DNA from 2 places in the Bradyrhizobium lupini genome. Region 1 is predicted to be linked to the other one. Evidence: predicted binding sites of a transcription regulator. Region 1 holds the regulator's gene; the other holds the start of a gene.
The links. The regulator LexA, encoded in region 1, represses DNA repair genes until DNA is damaged. The targets are predictions, from matches to a motif close to TGTTCNNNNTGTGTTCNG.
Positions count from the first base shown of each region.

Region 2: a site for LexA is predicted at 1,808-1,825, ahead of AB3L03_RS19555 (helicase-related protein). Genes of this name have one in related genera too.

Region 1 covers NZ_CP162553.1:7,553,942-7,558,275, forward strand. The annotation lists gene AB3L03_RS36350 (hypothetical protein) at 1-9, opposite strand, end outside; gene lexA (transcriptional repressor LexA) at 503-1,204, opposite strand; partial or broken gene glp (gephyrin-like molybdotransferase Glp) at 1,381-2,591, opposite strand; gene AB3L03_RS36365 (hypothetical protein) at 2,830-3,021, opposite strand; gene AB3L03_RS36370 (HAD family phosphatase) at 3,189-3,815, opposite strand; gene AB3L03_RS36375 (alpha-hydroxy acid oxidase) at 3,830-4,334, opposite strand, start outside.
Region 2 covers NZ_CP162553.1:4,150,638-4,154,971, forward strand. The annotation lists gene AB3L03_RS19550 (DUF3108 domain-containing protein) at 605-1,414, shown strand; gene AB3L03_RS19555 (helicase-related protein) at 2,092-4,334, shown strand, end outside.

The sequences.
Region 1 (4,334 bases):
GTCACACATCGGGTGCTCCTCATGCTGGGATAGCAACCCGCGTCTCTTATCGAGGCGCAGGCCTCTATCAGAGTGGAAGCACGAACGCTCTGCTTGGTTGTGGGCAAATCTGCGGCTGGCTTCCGCAAGCCGCGATCACATTATCTTTCCCGAATTCAATAGGAACAAAGCTCGCCGCGATGCATTCGGGAGGCGCGTACGCGAACATTGCCAACTTGGCTGCAACGGCCGAACTTGACCGCTGGTCGCTGTTTCCTCGAACAACCGAGCCGCGAAGCGGTGCTGCTTGAAGCGGTGCTGCTTCGTCGGCGTGGCGAGGAGCCAGCGTTGGAGGAGGGGCCGGATAGTCTGTGCAGAACCAGAAAGGCTATCCAGCCGGAGCGGACGATGATCCGCTCCAATCTCTGACCGGCGATGCCGATCGGAAGCGCGCGAGGCGCCAAGCACCTCCGGCATGAAGTGCTTCCGATATGAAGTACTGCCGATAGAAAGACTCCCGGTATCAGTACTTCCGGTAAAGCCCGATCAGCTTGCCCTGAATCTTCACCCGGTTGGGCGGCAGGATGCGGACCTCATAGGCCGCGTTGGCGGGCTCGAGCGCGATCGAGGCGCCGCGACGGCGGAAGCGCTTCAGCGTCGCTTCCTCGTCGTCGATCAGCGCCACCACGATGTCGCCGGTATCGGCGCTCTCGTTGCGCTGGATCAGGGCCATGTCGCCGTCGAGAATGCCGGCTTCGACCATCGAGTCGCCGCGCACTTCCAGCGCGTAATGCTCGCCCGAGCCGAGCATGTCAGGCGGTACGCTGATAGTATGGCTGCGGGTCTGCAACGCCTCGATCGGCGTGCCGGCCGCGATGCGGCCCATCACCGGCACCGCGACGGGACGTTCGCCCTCGTCAGCGGGCAGGCTCGCGCTCGCACGCACCTTGCCGAGATTGCCCTCGATGACGCTCGGCGTGAAGCCGCGGCGGCTGCCAGCGGCTGCCTGGAGCTCCGGCAGCTTGATGACTTCAATCGCACGGGCGCGGTTGGGCAGGCGTCGGATGAAGCCACGCTCCTCGAGCGCCGTGATCAGGCGATGGATGCCCGACTTCGAGCGCAGATCGAGCGCATCCTTCATCTCGTCGAAGGAGGGCGGCACGCCGCTTTCCTTCAGACGTTCACTGATGAACCGCAGAAGCTCGTATTGTTTGCGCGTTAACATCTCGACCAAAGTCCCCCGGTTGATGTCGTCCGATTCCGAGACGCTGAATTCGGCCATAAGCCGCTGCATGCTCGAAACAAATCATGAACAGACACTATATGTTCGATACATGTTCCGCAACTGCTTAATTTACCGTGAACAGAGCAAAGTGCGCGGAACGCGCGTTGCGGGGGCGCTCAGACGGGGAGCCGCAACACTTCGCAAGCCGTGCCGGCTTCGGCCTTCGGCGCGAATGGTGCGCGGACGAGAAGTACCTGTGCTGCAGCGAGATCTGCAAGCAGCGAAGAGTCCTGATGATTGACGGGAACAACGACGCGTGTGCCATCGTCACGCTCCTCAAGATGCGCGCGCAGATAGTCCTCGCGCTGGTCGTTGGCGCCGACGTCGCGGCCGAGCACGGCGCGTTCACGGCGATGGTGAATCACTGAACGGCCCGACAGGGCGCGAATCAGCGGCACCATGAACAGGAAAGCGCACACGTAGGACGATACGGGATTGCCCGGCAGGCCGATCACACCCATTGCGCCGAGTCGCCCGTGCATCATTGGCTTGCCTGGCCGCATCGCGATCTTCCAGAACGCCATCGCGATGCCTTCGTCCCGCAGTGCCTGCTGGACCAGATCGTGGTCGCCGACCGATGCGCCGCCGGTCGTGATCAGGACGTCGGCGCCGCTCTCGCGGGCGCGGCGGATGCCGGCGGTGGTCGCCTCCAGCGTGTCGGCGGCAATACCGAGGTCGATGGTCTCGGCGCCCTCGCTGCGGGCGAGCGCGTGCAGGGCGTAGCCGTTGGAATAGACGATCTGGCCGTGGCCGGGCGTGGTGCCCGGCATCACCAGCTCGTCGCCGGTGGCGAGAATCGCGACTTTCGGACGCCTGACAACGGCAAGGTGCGGATGATCCATCCCGGCGGCGAGCGCGAGGTCTCGCTCGGTCAAACGGCTTCCTTGCGCAGGAGCACGTCGCCCTCGCGGAAATCGACGCCGGCGGGGCGGATGTGCCGGCCGGCGATTGCGGCTTCCTTGATCGTGATCCGCTTGCCGGCGGCGACCGTGTCCTCCTGGATCACGACGGCGTCCGCGCCAAAGGGAACGACGCCGCCGGTGAAGATCCGCACGGCCTCGCCGGCTCCGACCGTCCCCTCGAACGGTCGGCCCGCTGCGACTTCGCCGATGACGGTGAGCTCCGAATCGATCGTCGCGGCATCGGCCGCGCGCACCGCGTAGCCGTCCATCGCCGACATCGCCTGCGGCGGCTGCGTGCGCCGCGCCACGACGTCACGCGCGAGCACGCGATGGTAGGCCTCGTCGAGGGAAATCATTTCTTCCGGCAGCGGCTCTGCACCCGCCAGCACCGCGGCAAGCGCGTCAGAAACCGGCATCAAGGCCACGGCGAAAACTCCTGCTCGGCACGTTCGGGCGAATGTTCCGCACGTCTTCTAGCCGAGCGCAGGCGCAGAGGCAAAAGCGGCTGAGCAGGCACAGTCATCCCGCCCCTTCACATTGTTCCGGAAGGCAGGATCAAGCGCGTCGCGGCATGATCCGAAGGAGGTCACAGATCGGCAGGAGAGTGGTCATGGAAGCGACGAAAATCATGGCAAGGCGAGAACGCGCCATGGCCTGAATCGATCAGCTCCCTGCCTGCCCGGGAGTTACGTCGGGCGCCTTGGATCCCTGATCCTTGTCGGGCAGCGGGTCGGCTTGGGATTTCAGGTCGGCGGCCTTGCTCACAAGCTTGGCGGAAAGGTCCGAATCTGAAGTTGTCCTCGCGAATTCAAGAAGAAGAGAGGCCTGCTTGGTGAGGTAGGTTTTGCCCAGCACGATGATGCATCCGTCCGTAGAAGTCCCAACGGACTCTAAGAGTCCGGAAGGCGGTATTCCGTTCCCGGAACTCTGTATAAAAATGTACAAAGTGATCCGGTTCCTCAATTTTTCAAAATTGGTCCGTCGGGCCGTGCCGTCGTGGGTTTCGCGACAACGGACCGTCGTCAAATGCCCAATGCCTTCAATGCGTTCCCGACGTCACGCGGCGAGGTCACATGCACCGCCGTCAAGCCGCGCGCGCGCGCTCCCTCGATGTTTTCGGCAAGATCGTCGAAGAACACGATGCGCCCGGCGGGCACGCCGATCGCCGCAACGACGTGGTCGAAGGCCTCCGCATCCGGTTTGCGCAGGCCGATGCTGGACGACAAATACAGCTCGCGGAAATGGCCGAGGAGGTCGGCATATTCCCTCGAGAAATGGTCCACGTGCGGCCGGTTGGTGTTGGAGAAAGCATAGAGCGGCATCTGTTTCGCTGCGCGCGGCAGCAGCTCGGCGATGTCAGGCATTTCGCCGGCGAAAATCGCGTTCCAGCCTTCCAGGAACTGCGCATCCGAAATGCCGATTCCGAGCGAGGCTCGCAATGAGGCGAAATAGTCCTCATCGCTGATCTTCCCCATCTCGTGCAACCGATAGGCTTCGCTGTCCCGCACATAGCGCGCGACGATGGCTTCGGGCTTGCAGCCGGCATGTCCCGCCCAGCAGGCGATCGCCTTGGAGAAATCGATATCGAGCACGACGCGGCCGAGATCGAACAGGAGCGCATCCGCGCTGCCGGGAGAGAGCGATGTCACCTGCGTCCTTTCACTCAGTATCGATACGGCTCGTGGTCGAACAGCGGAAACGCGCTGAACACACTCGGCGCGTTGGTTGCGGTCGCCTGGTGCAGGCAGGATTTGTTGACCTCGGCGAACGAGGTCGCACCCAAGAGGCCGAGGCAGCGCAGCACTTCGTCCTCGAGCAGTTCCAGCATGCGCGCCACGCCGGCTTCGCCGGCCGCCGCCAGCGCCCAGCATTGCAGCCGGCCGATGCCGACGAGGTCGGCGCCCGCCGCGATCGCCTTGACGATGTCGGTGCCGCGACAGACACCGCCATCGACCATGATCTTGGCGCGGCCGTTCACGGCGTCGACGATCTCGGGCAGCACGTGCATGGCGCCGCGACCGTGATCGAGCTGACGGCCGCCATGGTTGGAGACGTAGATCCATTCGACGCCGTGATCGATCGCGATCAGCGCGTCCTCCGGCGTCGCGATGCCCTTGAGGATCAGCGGGATCTTGAACTTGTCCTTGATCATCTTCACCGTCCGCCAC
Region 2 (4,334 bases), 3.4 Mb from region 1:
TCCTCAATCTTTCCCAACGATGTGCGGCCGCCATTCGGGGCGCCACGGGCAAATCTCTGTCCTTGCAGGGAGCGGGCGGACGTATAGGGGGGAAGCGGCGGGACGTCAAGGTTTTGGGGCGGGTTTCGTGCTCCAAGGTAGCCGTCATCGCCCGGCTCGCCGCCTTCGCTGAAGCTTCGGCGGGCCGAGCACCCGTGTGGGCCTCGGCGTAGCCTTGGCGGAGCCGGGACCGGGCGATCCAGTACTCCGCGCCGGTGCGGCTGACCAGAGGAGCCGCGGCGTACTGGATGCCCCGGTCAAGCCGGGGCATGACGCCGGTGGAGGTGGCGGGGTGAGGTGCGCTTTTCAGTCCCACCCCGATCACCAAAACGGCAATGATTATCGCGCCTTACCATCACATAAAGGGCGCATTCGCGCCCGAAAAGTCCGGTGGAGTTCCGGACGCCGACAGGCCCGGACGCATTGCTTGGCGCGGTATTTGGCTTAAGTAACAACCGTTCGCGCCCGATTGGATTGTTTCGTGCTCACAACGCCTCATCTTGCGCCCGGCCTGCGCTCAGCGGAGCGGCGCGCGAGGAATCCGCGCGCTGCCGGCCGCTGGGTCATGGCGGCCCTTGGCGGGCTGGTCTTGGCGTGGGCGGCGGAGCCCGCGGCGGCGCAGGGCAAGCTCGAGGCGCAATATGAGGCGACGCTGGCGGGCATTCCCGTCGGCAAGGGCGCCTGGAATATCGACATCCAGGACGACGTGTTCGCGGCCGCGGCCTCCGGCGGCACCTCGGGGCTTCTAAAATCCTTCGCGGGCGGGTCGGGCACCGGCGCCTCGCAAGGGCGCGTGGTCAACGGCGCGCTGGTCGCGACCGGCTACCAGGCCTCCACCACCACCTCGAAGAAGACCGAAGAGATCCGCATCACGCTCGACAAGGGCAATGTGAAGGATTTTGCCATCCTGCCGGAGCCGCCGGTCGATCCCGACCGCATCGTCGTCACCGATGCGCATCGCCGCGGCGTCTGGGACCCGATGACGGCCTCGCTGGTGCGCGTATCCGGCACCGGCGACGTGCTGTCGGCGGACGCCTGCCACGGCAGCGCCGCCGTGTTCGACGGCCGCATGCGCTATGAGCTCAAGCTCGATTTCAAGCGCATGGAGAACGTCAAGGCGGAGAAGGGCTATCACGGCCAGGTCGTGGTCTGCTCGCTGTATTTCGTGCCCATCGCCGGCTACATCCCCGACCGTCCCGTGATCAAATATCTCGCCGCCCAGCGCAACATCGAGGTCGCGTTCGCGCCGATCGCCGGCACGCGCATCCTGGTCCCGTTCTGGCTGAAAGTGCCGACCCCGCTCGGGCCGGCCATGCTGGAAGCAACCAGCTTCATCACCAGCGCCCAGCCGCCCAAGGTCGCGAAGACGCAGTAGGGCTGGGTGCCGTAGCCCTGCTGCCGTAGCCCGGATGGAGCGCAGCGTAATCCGGGGTTCTTTGCTTCGGCCCCCGCATTGCGCTCCGCTCCATGCGGGCTACGGACCTCCCTTTTGGTGAAAATAAACATCAATGATTTCAACAACATCCCTACTGTGCATGGGGTTGTTTTCGCGCATTTTGTTTGGAGGGGGTCGAGAACCGGGAATCCATTTGACTCCTCCCCGATTCTGATTCGACTCCGCGCCGTCCCCAGCTTTAACGAATCCGCCATCTCAACGTCGCTTGTGCGGCGGAGCAAAACTCCATCTAGTGCGAACCCACAAGCCTCCCGCGACATCTTGCGAGAACGGAACAGGACTCAAGGGGGAGTCAGCGATTCGGCCGCGATTCGTTCTCAACTCGTTCCGAAGCTTAAAGCCAACGGGAAAAGCGTCGCAAAGTGAGACAGTTGCGCGGGATCTGGGAAGGGGCGCCGCATTCTCCGCCGTCATGCCCCGGCTTGACCGGGGCATCCAGTACGCCGCGCCCTCTCGGTTTGATCTGCGCCGCCTCTGGAATACTGGATCGCCCGGTCGAGCCGGGCGAGGACAGCAGCGTGTGAGGCGAGCCCTTCGCGCCACCGCCCCAAAACAGCACTGACATTCGCCCCAATCGCCATTACCTAATCCCCCAGATGCCTTTTTCCTCCTCCCCCTTCGCTTCCGAGCGGCTTCCCGGCGCCGGCGTCACTGCGGTGCTCGGTCCCACCAACACCGGCAAGACCCATCTCGCCATCGAGCGGATGCTCGCGCATCCCTCCGGCATGATCGGGCTGCCGCTGCGCCTGCTCGCGCGCGAGGTCTACAACAAGATCGCAGCAAGGGTCGGCCCCGACGCCGTCGCGCTCGTGACCGGCGAGGAGAAGATCAAGCCGAAAGCGCCGCGCTACTGGGTCTCGACCGTCGAGGCGATGCCGCGGGATCTCGACGTCTCGTTCCTTGCCGTCGACGAGGTGCAGATCGCATCCGATCTGGAACGCGGCCACGTCTTCACCGATCGCATCCTCAATCGCCGCGGCCGCGACGAGACGCTGCTGCTCGGCGCTGCGACCATGCGCCCGATCATCGAGCGGCTGCTGCCGGGCGTCTCCATGATCACGCGGCCGCGCTTGTCGCAGCTGGAATTCGCGGGTGATCGCAAGATCACGCGGCAGCCGCGCCGCACCGCCATCGTCGCCTTCTCGGCCGACGAGGTCTACGCCATCGCCGAGCTGATCCGCCGCCAGCATGGCGGCGCCGCCGTGGTGCTGGGTTCGCTGTCGCCGCGCACCCGCAACGCGCAGGTCGCGATGTTCCAGAACGGCGAGGTCGATTACCTCGTCGCCACCGACGCCGTCGGCATGGGCCTCAATCTCGACGTCGACCACGTCGCCTTTGCCTCCGACCGCAAGTACGACGGCTACCAGTTCCGTCGCCTGACGCCGTCCGAATTCGCCCAGATCGCCGGCCGCGCCGGCCGCGCCACCCGCAACGGCACCTTCGGCACCACCGGCCGCTGCGCGCCGTTCGAGCCCGAGCTCGTCAATGCGCTGCAGAACCACACCTTCGATCCCGTGAAGGTTTTGCAATGGCGCAATTCGAAGCTGGATTTTGCGTCCCTCGGCGCGCTCCAGGTGTCGCTGAACCTGGCCCCCGGCCACGACGCGCTGACGCGTGCGCCGATCGCCGAGGACATGCGCGTGCTCGACCACGCCGCGCGCGACGCCGAAGTGCGCGATGTCGCGCATGGCAAGGATGCGGTGGAACGGCTGTGGGAGGCCTGCCAGGTCCCGGATTATCGAAAGCTGTCGCCGGCCGCCCATGCCGAGCTGGTGACGACGCTGTACGGCTTCCTGATGCGGAAGGGATGCATCCCCGACGCCTGGTTCAGGACCCAGATCGACCAGGCCGACCGCGTTGACGGCGATATCGACACGCTGTCGGCCCGGATCGCGCAGATTCGCACCTGGACCTTCGTCGCCAACCGCCCCGACTGGCTGAAAGACCCCGAACGCTGGCAGGGGATCGCCCGCGAGGTCGAAAATAAATTATCGGATGCGCTCCATGAACGCTTGACTGAGCGTTTCGTTGATCGCCGGACCAGTGTATTGATGCGCCGCCTGCGGGAGAACACGAGCTTGAATACGGAAATCGGCAAGACCGGCGAAGTCATCGTCGAAGGCCATGTCATCGGCCGCCTCGATGGCTTCACCTTTGCACCGGATGCGGCGGAAGCCGGCTCCGATGCGAAAGCGTTGCAGGCTGCAGCGCAGGCCGTGCTCGCCGGCGAGATCAACGCGCGCGCCGAAAAACTGGGCAATGCGCCGGACGAGCAGTTCGTGCTGACCTCGGAAGGCATCATCCGCTGGACCGGCGACGCCGTGGCGCGGCTGTCTGCCGCAGAGGAAGCGCTGCATCCGCGCATCCGCATCATCTCCGACGAACGCCTCACGGGCGCCCCCCGCGACAAGGTGCAGGCGCGGCTTGAGCTCTGGCTCAAGACGCATATCGAAAAGCTGCTCGGGCCGCTGTTCGAGCTCAGCAAGGCCGAGGACGTCACCGGCATCGCCCGCGGCATCGCCTATCAGCTCGTCGAGGCGCTCGGCGTGCTGGAGCGCCCGAAGATCGCCAACGAGCTGAAGGATCTCGACCAGCCCTCGCGCGCGACCTTGCGCAAATACGGCGTCCGCTTCGGCGCCTATCACCTCTATTTCCCCGGCCTGCTCAAGCCGGCCGGGCGTGCGCTGGCCGCGCTGCTCTGGGCGCTGAAGCAGGACAATGTCGATCCCTCCGCGCTGTCTGGCGCGCAGCATCTGGCAAGCTCGGGCCGCACCTCGTTCCCGGTCGACAAGCAGCTGCCGCGCGATGCCTATCGCGTGCTCGGCTACAAGCAGGCCGG